3 regions of the Klebsiella sp. WOUb02 genome follow, and region 1 is predicted to be linked to each of the others. Evidence: predicted binding sites of a transcription regulator. Region 1 holds the regulator's gene; each other region holds the start of a gene.
What was found. Region 1 encodes LexA, which represses DNA repair genes until DNA is damaged. Its sites were predicted from a motif close to TNCTGTATGTACATACAGNA; they were not measured.
Positions count from the first base shown of each region.

Region 2: a site for LexA is predicted at 2,342-2,361, ahead of rmuC (DNA recombination protein RmuC). Genes of this name have one in related genera too.
Region 3: a site for LexA is predicted at 3,306-3,325, ahead of umuD (translesion error-prone DNA polymerase V autoproteolytic subunit). Genes of this name have one in related genera too.

Region 1 is NZ_CP170110.1:3,414,662-3,420,060, forward strand. Features, by position in the region: gene ABOC21_RS23550 (CsbD family protein) at 1-169, opposite strand, end outside; gene dinF (MATE family efflux transporter DinF) at 296-1,612, opposite strand; gene lexA (transcriptional repressor LexA) at 1,684-2,292, opposite strand; gene ABOC21_RS23565 (diacylglycerol kinase) at 2,507-2,875, opposite strand; gene plsB (glycerol-3-phosphate 1-O-acyltransferase PlsB) at 3,005-5,399, shown strand, end outside.
Region 2 is NZ_CP170110.1:3,527,120-3,532,518, forward strand. Features, by position in the region: gene ubiJ (ubiquinone biosynthesis protein UbiJ) at 1-8, opposite strand, end outside; gene ubiE (bifunctional demethylmenaquinone methyltransferase/2-methoxy-6-polyprenyl-1,4-benzoquinol methylase UbiE) at 21-776, opposite strand; gene rmuC (DNA recombination protein RmuC) at 847-2,295, opposite strand; gene udp (uridine phosphorylase) at 2,437-3,198, opposite strand; partial or broken gene ABOC21_RS24075 (dienelactone hydrolase family protein) at 3,466-4,282, shown strand; partial or broken gene metE (5-methyltetrahydropteroyltriglutamate--homocysteine S-methyltransferase) at 4,357-5,399, opposite strand, start outside.
Region 3 is NZ_CP170104.1:3,130-8,528, forward strand. Features, by position in the region: partial or broken gene ABOC21_RS00175 (helix-turn-helix domain-containing protein) at 1-37, opposite strand, end outside; gene ABOC21_RS00180 (ParA family protein) at 396-1,079, shown strand; gene ABOC21_RS00185 (molecular chaperone) at 1,136-1,456, shown strand; partial or broken gene umuC (translesion error-prone DNA polymerase V subunit UmuC) at 1,533-2,809, opposite strand; gene umuD (translesion error-prone DNA polymerase V autoproteolytic subunit) at 2,824-3,279, opposite strand; gene ABOC21_RS00200 (DUF1281 domain-containing protein) at 3,729-4,661, shown strand; gene ABOC21_RS00205 (hypothetical protein) at 4,654-4,938, shown strand; gene ABOC21_RS00210 (hypothetical protein) at 4,935-5,273, shown strand.

The DNA of each region.
Region 1 (5,399 bases):
CTTTCTCCGCCCGATCTTTCGCGTAGCCGTAACGCTCCTGGATTCGACCGACCAGCTGGTCGCGCTTGCCCTCGATGACGGTCATATCATCGTCGGTAAGCTTGCCCCACTGCTCTTTCGCTTTACCTTTTAACTGTTTCCAGTTACCGCCGATTTCGTCTTTATTCATAATTCAGTCCTCATCGTTCGGTGAGTTAACAGCCCGCTGTGTGCCGGACATAGGATTAACTATAGATGAGAATGCTGGGTTAATTTTATTATTCGGAATCTTTAACCATATTAACGACAGAATGCGTTATGAAAACCAGGTTCCGCGCCGCCAGTGCCGTCGCCAGATCAGCGCCAGCGACAGGCCCCGCAGCGCCAGGAATACCGTCAGCGCCAGCCACAGGCCGTGGTTACCGAGTACCGGCAAAGTCAGCAGGGTTAAGGCAAAGCCCGCAGCGGCCACCGCCATGCTGTTACGCATTTCTCTGCCGCGCGTCGCGCCGATAAACATCCCGTCCAGCAGATAGCACCAGACGCCGATCGTCGGCAGAATCATCTGCCAGAACAGATAGCGGTCGGCGAGCTGCTGGAGCGAGGGTATCGAGGTCAGCAGAGCGATAATCTGCTCTCCCGCCACGCTGTAGATCAGCGCAAAAGCCAGCGCGACCGTGCCAGACTGTCGGCAGGCCGCACGCCACACCTCCAGCAGCCTGCTGCCATCGCGCGCGCCGTAGGCCTGCCCGGAGTGGGCCTCCACGGCGTAGGCAAAGCCGTCTAACGCATAGGCGGTGAAGGTCAGCATGGTCATCAGGATGGCGTTCACCGCCACGATATCGCCCCCCAGACGCGCGCCAAACACGGTCACCGCGCCAAAGCAGAGCTGCAGCAGCAGGGAGCGCAGCATGATGTCGCGATTCAGGGCCAGCAGCCGCCGGATATCGCCGCGCCAGGCGCCCTTGAGCATAGCGAACGACACGCCGCGCAGCGTCAGTACGCGTTTCGCCATCAGCAGGCCAATGATAAAGGTGGCGTATTCGGCGCTCACCGTCGCCAGCGCCGCGCCCTGCACGTTCATGTGCAGGCCCATCACCAGCCACAGGTCGAGGACGATATTCAGCAGGTTGCCGACAATCAGCAGGATCACCGGCGCGCGGGCATACTGGACGCCCAGCAGCCAGCCCAGCAGCACCAGGTTCGCGAGCGAAGCCGGGGCGCTCAGCCAGCGAATTTCGAGGAAACGCCGGGCCTGCTCCAGCACCGCTTCGCTACCGCCGACGATATGCAGCGCCAGGTTAATGAGCGGCATACGAAACAGAACGATCAGCAGACCGGCGGCCAGCGCCAGCCCAAGCGGCTGCACCAGCGCGCGCGCCAGGCGAACGGGATCCTTTGCGCCGAACGCCTGCGCCGTCAGGCCGGTGGTGCTCATGCGCAGAAAGAGCAGCAGCATGAACAGAAAGCTGGTCGCCGTAGCCCCGACCGCCACGCCGCCGAGGTAAACCGGGCTATCAAGATGGCCGATAACCGCCGTATCCACCAGCCCCAGCAGCGGGACGGTGATATTGGAGAAAATCATCGGTAGCGCCAGGCGCCACAGGGCCTTATCAGCAGCATTAAAAAGCATGGGGAAGAGCCTGAGCGAGGAGAGACAGCGCAGCATCATGCATCGGACGATGCTGCGTTAAGAGAGGACGCTTATAGCCATTCGCCGTTGCGAATGACGCCGACGGCCAGACCTTCAATGGTAAAGTTTTGCTCGCGAAGGTTCACCACGATCGGTGAAAACTCGCTGTTTTCCGGCAGCAGTTCGACGACGTTACCCTGCTTTTTCAGGCGTTTTACCGTCACTTCTTCGTCGATACGCGCGACCACAACCTGCCCGTTACGCACGTCCTGCGTTTTGTGTACCGCCAGCAGATCGCCGTCCAGAATACCAATGTCCTTCATCGACATTCCGCTGACGCGCAGCAGGAAGTCGGCGTTCGGCTTGAACATGGCCGGATCGACCTGGAAGTGGCCTTCGATGTGCTGCTGCGCCAGCAGCGGCTCGCCGGCGGCGACGCGGCCAATCAGCGGCAGGCCGGGCTCTTCTTCAGTCAGCAGACGGATACCGCGGGAGGCACCGGAAACGATCTCGATAGCGCCTTTACGCGCCAGCGCTTTCAGGTGCTCTTCCGCCGCGTTTGGAGAACGGAACCCCAAGCGCTGAGCAATTTCCGCACGCGTCGGCGGCATGCCCGTCTGGCTGATATGATCCCTGATGAGATCAAACACCTCTTGCTGCCTGGTCGTTAACGCTTTCATCCCGCCCCCTGGGTGTATATACAGTTATGCTGTGAGTATATACAGCTAACGGTGATTTTGGAATCAAATTTCACACAAAAATCAGGAGATTCTTTTCTTTTGCCGCCCGCTACGGCCGGTTAGCGCGAAGGGAGTTGCGGCGAAGCGCTGCTGCTCCACGCGGCGCAAAAAAAGCCGCACGGAGGGCGACCGGGCGGCCTGATGCTGCGGAAGCTTAGCGATAGTGCGCCCACAGCAGCGTCACCCAGACGATCAGCGCGATGGCGATCGCCAGAAATACCGCCGCGGAACCCATATCCTTCGCCCGTCCGGAAAGCTCATGGTGCTCAGGGCCAATCCGGTCCACCACCGCCTCAATCGCGCTATTAAGAATTTCGACTATCATCACTAACAGGACCGAGCCTATCAACAGCACGCGCGTAACGGCGTCAACATCCAACCAGCAGGCGATCGCAATGGCAATAACGGTGGCGATACCTTCCTGACGAAAGGCGGCCTCATTTATCCATGCCGCACGAAAACCTTTCCAGGAATACCCTGCCGCTTTAATGATTCGGGTTAACCCGGTGGTATTATTGGCCATCAAAAGAACCTTTTTATGTAAATGACGTCAATGAGTGTACGCGTTTGCCGCGTGGCAACGGAAATTTTGCGCACTTTCTGTTATTCTTGCCGCGCATTTGCATGATTAACCAGAGGCTTCACATCGTTTATGTCCGGCTGGCAACGAATTTACTATAAATTACTGAATTTACCATTACGGCTGCTGGTAAAAAGCAAGTCTATTCCCGCAGAGCCTGCTCAGGAACTGGGACTGGATACCTCGCGTCCGATTATGTACGTTCTGCCCTATAACTCGAAGGCAGACCTGCTGACGCTGCGCGCGCAGTGCCTGGAGCACGATTTAGCCGATCCGCTCGAACCGCTGGAAATCGACGGTACCCTGCTGCCGCGTTACGTCTTTATCCACGGCGGCCCGCGCGTCTTTACCTACTACACGCCGAAAGAAGAGTCCATCAAGCTGTTCCACGACTACCTCGATCTGCACCGCAACCACCCTGACCTCGACGTGCAAATGGTGCCGGTTTCAGTGATGTTTGGTCGTGCGCCCGGGCGCGAAAAGGGCGAACTCAATCCGCCGCTGCGCATGCTTAACGGCATTCAGAAATTCTTCGCCGTGCTGTGGCTGGGCCGCGACAGCTTCGTGCGCTTCTCGCCGCCGGTGTCGCTGCGCCGAATGGCGTCCGAGCACGGCACCGATAAAACCATTGCCCAGAAGCTGGCCCGCGTGGCGCGTATGCACTTCGCCCGTCAGCGCCTGGCCGCCGTCGGCCCGCGCCTGCCGGCGCGTCAGGATCTGTTCAACAAGCTGCTGGCGTCAAAAGCCATCGCCCGCGCGGTGGAAGACGAAGCCCGCAGCAAGAAAATTTCCCACGAGAAGGCGCAGCAAAACGCCATCGCGCTGATGGAAGAGATCGCCGCCAACTTCTCCTACGAGATGATTCGCCTGACCGACCGCGTGCTGGGCTTTACCTGGAACCGCCTGTATCAGGGCATTAACGTTCACAACGCCGAGCGCGTGCGGCAGCTGGCGCACGAAGGGCACGAGATCGTCTACGTTCCGTGCCACCGCAGCCATATGGACTACCTGCTGCTCTCCTACGTGCTTTACCACCAGGGGCTGGTGCCGCCGCATATCGCCGCCGGCATCAACCTCAACTTCTGGCCGGCAGGGCCGATTTTCCGCCGCGGCGGCGCGTTCTTTATTCGCCGGACGTTTAAGGGCAATAAGCTCTACTCAACGGTGTTCCGCGAATATCTTGGCGAGCTGTTCAGCCGCGGCTACTCGGTGGAGTACTTCGTCGAGGGCGGACGCTCCCGTACCGGGCGCCTGCTGGATCCGAAAACCGGCACCCTATCGATGACTATCCAGGCGATGCTGCGCGGCGGCTCCCGGCCAATTACGCTGGTTCCTATCTACATCGGCTACGAGCACGTGATGGAGGTCGGGACCTATGCCAAAGAGCTGCGCGGCGCGACGAAAGAGAAAGAGAGCCTGCCGCAGATGCTGCGCGGCCTGAGCAAGCTGCGTAACCTCGGCCAGGGATACGTTAACTTCGGCGAACCGCTGCCGCTGATGACCTGGCTCAACCAGCACGTGCCGGAGTGGCGCGAGTCTATCGATCCTATCGAAGCCATCCGCCCGTCGTGGCTGACGCCGACGGTAAACAGCATCGCCTCCGATCTGATGGTGCGCATCAACAACGCCGGCGCGGCGAACGCCATGAACCTGTGCTGTACCGCTCTGCTGGCGTCGCGCCAGCGTTCGCTGACCCGCGAACAGCTGACCCAGCAGCTGGAGTGCTATCTCGACCTGCTGCGTAACGTGCCCTACTCTCCGGATGCGACCACGCCGCCGGCTACCGCCAGCGAGCTGATTGACCACGCGCTGAAGATGAATAAATTCGAGGTCGAGAAGGACACCATCGGCGACATCATCATCCTGCCGCGCGAGCAGGCGGTGCTGATGACCTACTATCGCAACAACATCGCCCATATGCTGATGATGCCTTCTCTGCTGGCGGCGATTGTCACCCAGCATCGGCGAATCACCCGCGCGGAGGTGCTGCGTCACGTCGAGATGTTCTATCCGCTGCTGAAGGCCGAACTGTTCCTGCGCTGGGAAAAAGCAGAGCTGGCGAGCGTTATCGATGCGCTGACCGCGGAGATGCAGCGTCAGGGCCTGCTGGCGCTGAGCGATGACGAGATAAGCATCAACCCGTCGCACTCCCGCCTGCTGCAGCTGCTGGCCGCCGGGGCGCGCGAAACCCTCCAGCGCTACGCCATCACCTTCTGGCTGCTGAGCGCGAATCCGGCGATTAACCGCAGTTCACTGGAGAAAGAGAGCCGTACGATGGCCCAGCGCCTGTCGGTGCTGCACGGCATCAACGCGCCGGAGTTCTTCGATAAGGCGGTATTCAGTACGCTGGTGCTGACGCTGCGTGATGAAGGCTATATTAGCGATACCGGCGACGCCGAGCCGGAAGAGACGCTGAAGGTTTACCAGATGCTGGCGAACCTGATTACATCGGACGTGCGTCTGACGA
Region 2 (5,399 bases), 110 kb from region 1:
AAAGGCATAGCGTCCCCCTGTCAGAACTTATAACCGCGGTGTAACGCCACGATACCTGCCGTCAGGTTGTAGTAGTCGACGCTTTCAAAGCCCGCATCCTGCATCATGCCCTTCAGGGTGTCCTGATCGGGGTGCATGCGAATAGATTCCGCCAGGTAGCGATAGCTTTCGCCGTCGTTGGCCACCAGTTCACCCACGCGCGGCAGGATATGGAAGGAGTAGGCGTCGTACGCTTTGCTAAGCGGCTCAATAATCGGTTTTGAAAATTCCAGCACCAGCAGGCGTCCGCCCGGCTTCAGCACTCGGTACATAGAGCGCAGCGCTTTTTCTTTATCGGTGACGTTACGCAGGCCGAATGAAATGGTGATGCAGTCAAAGGTGTTATCGGCAAACGGCAGCGCTTCCGCATTGGCCTGAACGTATTCAACGTTACCGATAATGCCGATGTTGCGCAGCTTTTCGCGGCCTATTTTCAGCATGGAATCGTTAATATCTGCCAGCATGACGCGGCCAGTCTCGCCGACCAGGCGGGAGAATTTTGCCGTCAGGTCGCCGGTGCCGCCGGCCAGATCCAGCACGGTTTGCCCACGACGCACGCCGCTGCAATCGATGGTGAAACGCTTCCACAAACGATGAATACCGAACGACATCAAATCATTCATCACATCATATTTTGCGGCCACAGAATGGAATACATGCGCCACCATGTCCGCCTTCTGCTCTTTGGCAACCGTCTGAAAGCCAAAGTGCGTCGTTTCTTGTGAATCCTCAACCATCTCAATGCCTGCTTGCTTATCAAGAAAATGTTCGTCGAGTGTAACAGATTTAGCGCATTTCCCATACGGTTCAACGCGGCTGAGAACCCTCACCCGACAGCGATGCAGCGAAAGACTCTGACGAAAAATCGTTATTTTCCGTTGAGTTATCATCCTCATCCAGCCGGTATTCATCGTCCCGGGCTGTTGCCTGTTCGACTAAGTCAGGATTAATCCCGCGCTTAACCTCCACCCCGAGGCCGCGAAAGGCTTCAGCCTGCACCAGCAGGTTACCGCGGCCGGAGGCCAGCTTTTTCATCGCCTGGCGGTAATTATCCTGCGCTTTATCGAGGCTCTGGCCTATTGCGGACATATCATCGACGAACAGCCGCATTTTGTCGTACAGGCGGCCCGCGCGTTCGGCAATCTTCTGCGCATTGCGGCTTTGGTGCTCATAGCGCCAGAGATTGGCGATAGTGCGTAACGCCACCAGCAGCGTGGTGGGGCTGACCAGCATAATATTGTGCTGCAGCGCTTCGCTGATAAGCTCGGGCTGGCGATCTATCGCCAGCAGAAATGCGGGTTCGACGGGGATAAACATCAGGACGTAGTCGAGCGATCGCAGCCCCGGCAGCTGTTGATAATCTTTCCTGCCAAGCAGGCGGATATGGCTGCGCACCGACGCAATATGCTCCTGCAGCGCCGCCTCGCGGGCGTAATCATCTTCGGCGTTAAAGTAGCGCTCATAGGCCACCAGCGTCATTTTGGCATCAATGACCACGTCTTTTCCCTGCGGCAAACGGACGATCACGTCCGGCTGCATTCGCGAGCGGTTTTCCGTTTCAATGCTGACCTGGGTCTGGTATTCGTGGCCTTCCCGCAGCCCGGAAGCCTCCAGCACGCGGGTTAGAACCACTTCCCCCCAGTTACCCTGGGTTTTGTTATCGCCCTTAAGGGCGCGGGTCAGGTTCAGGGCCTCCTGGGCCATCCGGGTATTGAGCTGCTGCAGGTTGCGAATTTCATGGGCGAGGGTGTGACGCTCTCGCGCCTCCTGGCCGAAGCTCTCCTGTACCTGGCGACGAAAGCCGTCCAGCTGTTCACGCAGCGGCGTCAGCAGGCCGTGCAGGCTTTGTCGGTTCTGCTCGTCAACCCGCCGGTTGCTGTGTTCGAAGATACGGTTAGCCAGATTTTCAAACTGCTCGCTGAGGCGCTGCTCGCTGTTCACCATCTGGCGAATTTTCTCTTCCGCATGTAGCCGGGTGGAGTCAAGGCGGGTGGTGACTTCACGGAGATCGGCCTCCAGCGAACTATTGATATCGCGCAGGCTGCGCAGCTCATTATTCAGCAGTTCGCACTCGTCGCGCCAGTGGGCCGCCTGCACCAGCTGCTGGCGGGCCGAGCTCAGCTCTATATCCAGCTCGCGCCGCTCTTCGATAAGGTCGGCACGCGTCCGATCGGCAGCGGCCTTCGTCGCCAGCCAGCCGACGATCAGCCCTGCGACCAGCGCCACGATGGCACTTATAATCATTGAGATATCCACAACGCCCCCTGCTACTGCAGCCGCTTACGGCACAAAAATAGAATTGTGCTGTACAAACGTCCAGTTTAAAAGGAATTTCCTGCGAGGCGCAGCGCAAAAAAGAGAGGCCGGGCGAGCCGGCCTTTGCAACAAGGGGAGGAACTACAGCAGGCGGCGGGCCGCTTCAACGACAATTTTCACCGCATGGCTTTCGGTTTGCTTCATGGTTTCAGCGTTAGGTATTTCCTGCTGGGTGCGGTTCACGATCACCCCGGCAACCATCCCGGCGCGCAGGCCCTGGCTGGAGCACATGGTCAGCAGCGTGGCGGATTCCATCTCGTAGTTCATGACGCCCATCGCCTGCCACTCTGCCATCGAGCCTTTAAAACGGCTCACCACGCGACCGGAAACGGTGTCATAGCGCTCCTGGCCCGGATAGAAGGTATCGGAAGAGGCGGTTACGCCGATATGGGTCGTCGCGCCGATTGATTTAGCCGCTTCCACCAGCGCGGTGGTGCAGGCGAAATCAGCGACGGCCGGATACTCCATTGGCGCAAAGTGCAGGCTCGCGCCGTCGAGGCGTACGGATGCGGTAGTCACCAGAACGTCGCCAACGTTGATATTCGGCTGGATGGCGCCGGTGGTGCCAATACGCAGGAAGGTATTGATTCCCAGCTGAGCCAGCTCTTCTACGGCAATCGACGTCGACGGGCCGCCGATACCGGTAGAGCATACGATCACCGGCTTGCCGTCAAGTTCGGCGCGCCAGGAGGTAAATTCGCGGTGCGATGCCAGCTTGACCGGCTTATCCATCAGCGCGGCGATCTTTTCCACACGCTCCGGATCGCCAGGGACGATAGCCAGCGTAGCCCCTTGTAAATCGTTTTTGGTGAGGCCGAGATGAAAAACATCAGACTTAGACATAAAAAACTCCTCTGTGGGTCGAATTATCAGCAGAAGCAAAACGGTACTTTACAGAAGCCACCCGCTTAATTTTGTGACACCAATCACCATGAATGAAAATCATTGCAACGATATTCCACTAAATAGTGAGTTACGTCACATTAACAAGTTATATTCACTGCGCCTGAACAAAAGATAGCCTGTTTCAGGCACTGTGATTTGTTAACGACTGGTCTTAAGAGTCTATAGTTATCGATGCGCTAATAAATTAAGGGTACGGAGAATACCATGACTACAACCAAGCAACCCGGCTTTGCACCTGCAGCCACCCCGCACGCATCTACCGCCGTTCATACGTCGGAAGAGAGCATTACCGCCGGAGAAACCTCGATCCCTTCCCAGGGAGAGAATATGCCGGCGTACCATGCCCGGCCGAAAAATAGCGATGGGCCGCTGCCGGTGGTTATCGTGGTACAGGAAATTTTCGGCGTCCATGAGCATATTCGCGACGTTTGCCGTCGTCTGGCGCTGGAAGGCTATCTGGCTATCGCCCCGGAGCTGTACTTTCGCCAGGGCGATCCGAACGAGTACACCGATATCCCGACGCTATTTCAGGAGCTGGTCAGCAAAGTCCCGGACTCGCAGGTGCTGGCAGACCTTGACCACGTAGCCAGGCTGGGCGGCGCGTCATGGGGGCGATGCCCATCGTCTGCTGGTCACCGGCTTCTGCTGGGGTGGCCGTATTACCTGGCTCTACGCCGCGCATAACCCGCAGCTGAAGGCCGCCGTCGCCTGGTACGGCAAGCTGGTCGGGCAGAAAACGCTGAACTCCGCGAAGCATCCGGTGGACGTCGCCGTCGATCTTAACGCGCCGGTGCTGGGACTTTACGGCGCGAAGGATGACAGCATCCCGCAGGATACGGTAGAAACCATGCGCCAGGCGCTGCGCGCCGCCAACGCGACGGCGGAGATCGTGGTCTATCCGCAGGCCGGCCACGCGTTTAATGCCGACTATCGCGCCAGCTACCATGAGGAGTCGGCGCAGGACGGCTGGCAGCGCATGCTGGCGTGGTTTGCCCAGTACGGCGGGAGCAAGAAGGCTTAAGCTTACGCTTTCGGTGCATAAAAAAGAGGAGGCCTTAGCCTCCTCTTTTATTGCCTTATTAGCGCAGCGGCGCTTTATGCGGATTCGCGCAGGTTCTGCGCAGCTTTCACCATGTTAGCCAGCGCGGCGCGGGTTTCCGGCCAGCCGCGAGTTTTCAGGCCGCAGTCCGGGTTAACCCACAGACGCTCCGCCGGGATACGCTGAGCGGCTTTCTCCAGCAGGGCTTCAATCCACTCCACGCTCGGGACGTTAGGCGAGTGGATGTCATATACGCCCGGCCCGATTTCGTTCGGGTATTCGAACTCCTCGAACGACTCCAGCAGACTCCATGTCGGAACGCGAGGTCTCGATGGTAATCACGTCCGCGTCCAGCGCCGCGATAGAATCCATGATGTCGTTGAACTCGCAGTAGCACATATGGGTATGGATCTGGGTATTATCCTGCGCCACGGCGGCGTTGATGCGGAAAGCTTCCACGCCCCACTGGAGGTATGCATCCCAGTCGCTACGCTTGAGGGGCAGACCTTCGCGCAGCGCCGGTTCATCAATCTGAATGATGCCGATACCGGCCGCTTCCAGATCCGCCACTTCGTCACGCAGCGCCAGCGCAATCTGCTTAGCGACGGTTTCGCGGCTGACGTCTTCCCGCGGGAAGGACCAGCACAGAATCGTCACCGGGCCGGTCAGCATGCCTTTCACCGGTTTGTCGGTGAGAGACTGCGCGTACTTCGCCCACTCAACGGTGATGGCCTCCGGGCGGCTGACGTCGCCGATAACCACCGGCGGCTTCACGCAGCGTGAACCGTAGCTCTGCACCCAGCCGTTTTGCGTAAAGATAAAGCCGTCGAGATGCTCGCCGAAATACTCCACCATGTCGTTACGCTCGGCTTCACCGTGTACCAGCACGTCGAGGCCTAAACGCTCCTGCTCAACGATCGCCTGCTTAATATGTTCCGCAATGCCGGTACGGTAGCTGCTGGCATCGAGATTGCCCTTCTTGAAGTCCAGGCGCAGGCCGCGAATCTCGGTGGTTTGCGGGAAAGAACCGATAGTCGTGGTCGGCCACGCCGGCAGATTAAAGCGGGCGCGCTGTGCCCGGGCACGCTCCGCGTACGGA
Region 3 (5,399 bases), on a different replicon from region 1:
AAACACTCATCTCCACTCTGTTCTCCAATGTCATCATTGGCAGTGCCTTAAAACTGCCATTTTTACCCTGGGTGGGTCAGTTTTACTTTGGCAGGTGGGCCAGTTTTACATCGGTAGCCACACGTTGTTCAGCTTAGTTGGGGTGCGTTTGGGATTCGAACAATACTGTGTAGTATTTCCGCCATCTCAGCAGATCTGACTAATCGGACAGTCAAATCGGCCAAAAAGCTCTCAAAATGTACCATCAAGGTACTAAACTAAATGTAAAAAATCATAAAAAGCACTTATTAAATACTAAAAGTGTACACTTTTAGTATTTGTGTTGTATCTCAAGTGTACTAGTGCTAAAGTTGAAACCTGACACTTAAAATGTACATTTAAGGGGCATATAAAGTATGAAAAACACATCTAATCCCTACTCTGGTAAGGTAATTGTTGTTGCTATAAAAAAGGGTGGAACTGGCAAGTCACTCATCAGCATGAACATTGCGCCTGAAGTCGTTCCGGATATTTTTTATGATACCGACCCTACTCCAGCCGTAACGACTTTCAACAGTTTCCGTTCAGAAGAAAAGCAGTGGAACGTTGTTCGACTGACAGACGATATGGACCAGGTAGTTGATAGATTTATCAAAGAGGTTTTAGCGGCCAAAGAGCTCGGGAAAAGTGTTTTGGTCGATTGTGGGGGTTTTGACTCATCTCTAACACGCGCGGCTGTAGCAATGGCGGACCTCATCATTTCTCCACTCAATGATGATCCTTCCGATATCCTTGGTTTACATGAATTTAGTAAAGTCCTAAGTGAAATCTCGGCTGATCTTGAAGAGAAAAAGACCGCGCATGTAGTTATGAATAAGGTTCACGCTTCACGCCGTAACTTCAGCGATATAGATAATTACATAGCTCAGTTTGATAATTTGAAGAGGCTGGATACTGCAATCCCAATGGACAAGGCAGCGCCTCAAAAATTCGGGCAAGGATTGGGAGTAGTTGAACATGTTTCAACGCGCTATAGCAACTCAGGCAATGCTATGCGGTCTCTATTCCTAGACATGAGAAATGCTTTAGAAAATGCATAGATTGGGTATATAATAAATATCTAAAATGTACATTTAAAATACTCAAGGTATATCTTATGACTAACTCAAGAAAAGATATGTTTTCCCGAATTTCTCAGCTATCCAAAAATGCACCACTTCAGGAAACATCAAACTCAACAAATGGGTTCCCCTTAAAGAATCCTGATGACAGTGTGCACAGCCCCTCGACTGATTCAGCTACGCCAAAAAGAAGAGCTAAAGCGGTTCGCCGAGCTAAAAACGTGCAAATTCCAGAAGACCTTTGGGATGCCTATGATGCACTAAAAGAAAAGAACGTTACGTCATTATTAATGACGCCGTATATATTGGAAGCGTTTCGTGAGAAGTTAGCGCGAGATGGAGCGTTTGAAAAATAACAAAAAACATACCTGTAAAGTATTAAAAATGTACATTATAGGTGCTGTATGTGTGGTTATTTTGTACATTATATAATTATAATACCTTTGCCACTGGAATATCTCCCCACCGGGTGGTGTAAGCCGGCGACAGCATTTCCCGCTTCATCTTCCATTCCGTATTTACGCCCTGGCCCGCAAACCACACTTTCCCCAGCCCGGACTGATTGATGCCGTCCAGTACCTTCATCAGCCGGGCGCTGTCCGGTCGCGGGCGGTCTTCACTGAACAGGTTCAGACTGGCTGATGCCGTTCGGGGTGAAGTCACCCAGCATGATACCGGCCTTCATGTACCGATGACCCTCCTGCCAGATACGGTCCAGCGAGCGCATGGCCACGGCGAGAATATCCCGGGTGTCCTGCGTGGGCAGCGTCAGCTTTTCGCCGGCGCTGTTGCCGTAGAAAGCCTCATTCACCGCGTGAGGGGAGGTGCGGATGAACACGCTGACGTGGCAGCAGAACTGCCGTTCGCCCCGCAGTTTCTCCGCCGCCCGGGCGGCATACTGGCACAGGGCCTGCTGCATGGCGCTCTTCGTGGTGATGCGTTCGCCAAAGCTGCGGGAGCAGACTATCTGCTGTTTTGACGGCGGCAGCTCTTCAAGCGGAATGCAGGACTCGCCGTTGAGCTCCCGCACGGTGCGCTCCAGCACCACGGTGAAGTTTTTGCGGATAAACGCCGGATGGGTGCGCGCCAGCTGCAGGGCGGTCTCAATCCCCGTCATGTTAAGTTTTTTGCCGATTTTCCGGCCCACGCCCCAGATTTCCTCCACCGGCTGCCGGGCAAGCAGGGCTTCCGTGCGTTTCGGGTTACCCGGTGTCAGCGCCAGCACGCCCCGGAACTGTGGCCACTCCTTTGATGCCCATTGCGCGGATTTGGCGAGCGTTTTGGTCGGGCCCATGCCCACGCCCACGGTGAGACCGGTGATGCGCAGGACATGGTCCCGCAGCCGGCGGCCGAAGTGCTCAAAATCCTCGCAGCCGTCAATCCCGGTCAGGTCGAGAAACATCTCGTCGATGCTGTACTGCTCGACCTTCGGCGTCATTTCCTCAAGGGCAGACATGACGCGAACCGACATCGAATGATACAGCCCGTAGTTCGAACTGAAGATATGTACCTTCTCCGGGAAGGGGGTGTCCCTTATCTGAAACCACGGCACCCCCATTTTTATGCCCAGAACCTTCGCTGCGGCACTTCTTGCAATCACGCAGCCGTCATTGTTGCTGAGCACCACCACCGGTTTACCGCGTAAATCCGGGCGGAACAGGGCCTCACAGACTGGCATAGAAGCTGTTGACGTCCGCCAGTCCGAACATGGTCAGTGCCATCGTCATGTCCTCGCCCGCGTGCTGTGAAAAAACCACGTCACCACCCCCAGCAGCTGCAGCTCAGGCGGGTAAATCACCGGATACGCCGGATTCATCGGCAGCAGGGCAGGGCGGGGGAGCAGCTGCAGACGTTTGACGGTGAAGGCCCCGTCGACTTCCGCAATCACGATATCCCCCTCAGAAGGCGTCTCCGCCCGGTCAACCACCATCACGTCGCCGTCATACAGGCCCAGACCTTCCATGCTGCTGCCGCTGGCGCGCACGAAGAAAGTCGAGGCCCGGCGGCGGATGCAGAGGGCATTCAGGTCCAGCTCATCCTCCACGTAATCAGCGGCCGGCGAGGGAAAACCGGCGGCGCAGGTGTCAGCGAACAGCGGGATGGCCAGCTCAGGACTTCGGTCGGCCGGGCGCAGCAGGGTCAGGGCAGGGGTTTCTTCCGGGGTGGCGTGGCGCGTCATGTGTCCCTCACATCATTACTTTATAAGACTGTATGCATATACAGTATCGGAAATTTACTCCCCTGTTGCAAGTCCCGCCCGGATGCCTGCGGACAGGTGCCTGATACCCGGGCGGATTCTGTTTGCCGGCGACGTGAGAAAAGGCTGTCGCTGCGCGCCGCTGTTGCCGGCGTACCGGCTTCGCCTGTCGCCGGGGTGGCGCTGACGCGCCGGACGGAAAACCGTCACCGCCTGTGGGCTGCGCCGTGACTTCACGTTAGCCGGGGCGCGTTCCGGTCAAGGGTGCGTTTCACCTCTGTCGTCACCCGTTCCCCGCCGTGCGCGGGACATTCAGTCCGCGCCGGCGGCGCGTGCGGCTTCCTCCTTCGCCCGTTGCCCGGTCCGCTCGCGGCCCGGCTGCGGTGTCGTCACGGCGCAGGAGCCGGAAACCCATTAACCGGGGAGTGTTTATGCCGAACTGGTGTGCAAACAGGCTGTGCGTGACGGGGCGCAGCGAAGACATTGAGCAGGTCAGGGTGCTGACGGACGGCGGACGTTATCCGTCATACGCGCGCGCGGCGGCGCAGGGCGTGCAGCTGTTTCTGGCGGGCTGCGCGGGCATGCTGAAAACCACGGAAGTGATGGCGTATCTGCCGTATCCGGGGCTGACAGCAGCCGGGCAGGGTGATGACACCCCGGAAAACCGCGCCTTCACGCAGTGGCTGGCGCACCTGCAGGCGGGTACGGCGCTGACGGATGCGGCGTGCGACGACCTGCATGCCCTGTGGCTGGCTGGCGGCCTGCGCGACCGGCGCCGGGATGACCTGACGGATGCGCAGCAGGCATGCATCGCCGCCGTGTTTACCGGACAGCGCCACGACGGGTACGGAAGTTTCTCCACCACTTCCGTGTCGGCATGGTGGGATGCGGTCTGTGACGGTCTGCCGGGTCTGAAGGCGCGTCCCCTTGACCTGATGATGGTGCTGCCGTCGCGTCTGGATGTGGAAATCAACGGCTTTAACGGGCGCCTGCTGGCCGGTGTGCCGTCCGGTTACAGCTGGTACGTGGAACGTTATGGCACCAAATGGCCGTGCGGGTATGACCTGACGGTCTGTGACGGCGGTGCGGACTGGCTGTCGGTGGACTTTGACACCCCGTGGTCGCCCCCGGCGGAAGCGGTGATGGCCGAACTCAGTGAGCGCTACGGCGTGACGGTGGAGCACTGGTACGCGGAGCAGGGCTGCGACTTCTGCGGGTACGCCTGCTACGCCCGTGGGGTGCAGACGGAGAGCCTCAGCGACGTGCTGGAGTGGAGCGACGTGGATGAGAGCGATGAGGACGCCTGCCCGGAAGTGACCGGCCCGGCGTGGATAGTGGATAACGTGGTGCACTTCGGTGGCTGACAAGGGAGCGGGCGGCGCAGGCCGCCCGACAGTGATGATGACAAAACGCATGACCGTAAAGGCTTTTAAAGAACGGCTGGCCGGATACGCGGATGACACCCTGTGCTGCGGCACCTTCTGGCTGGCTGGCGATTTTCTCGCACTGGATGAGACGCTCGACGAGGATACCCTCGATGCCGCGATGGAGCGGGCGCAGGACGCGCACGACGCAAATGAAGGGTTCAGCCGGCAACATCCGGCACGGGTGACTGACGAAGTGAAACAGGAGGACAAATGAACGCATGGCTGGTGACGTTTCAGGCCGAAAGGCACGGGGTGGAGTATGAGCACCATCTGCTGCTGCAGGGCGCAGACCTGCCGCTGGCGGAAGCCGCCTGCGGGCTGATGGCGGATACATGGTGGCAGGGTGAGCGCCCGGTCTGCGCGGAGGGGGTTTACCGGACATACGTGCACGGCAGCGTGTGGCTCAGTGCCATCATCCTGCTCAGTGATGCAGAGCTGGAGACCCTCACCGGGCTGAAGTTTCTGGACAGATGGTTTGTGACCGGCTCACCGGACGCCCCGGTGGTGCAGGACGAACAGGATAACCGCTGGCAGGACTTCCGCGACTGAAACCATAAGGTGGCCGCCCGCCGGGGCGGCGCTTTTCACACACAGGATAAGGAAGTCGCTGCGCTCCGCTCCTGAGCCGGCACCCGGTCTGACGCCGGATGCCGGCGGGCAGGAAGTGCCGTGCCC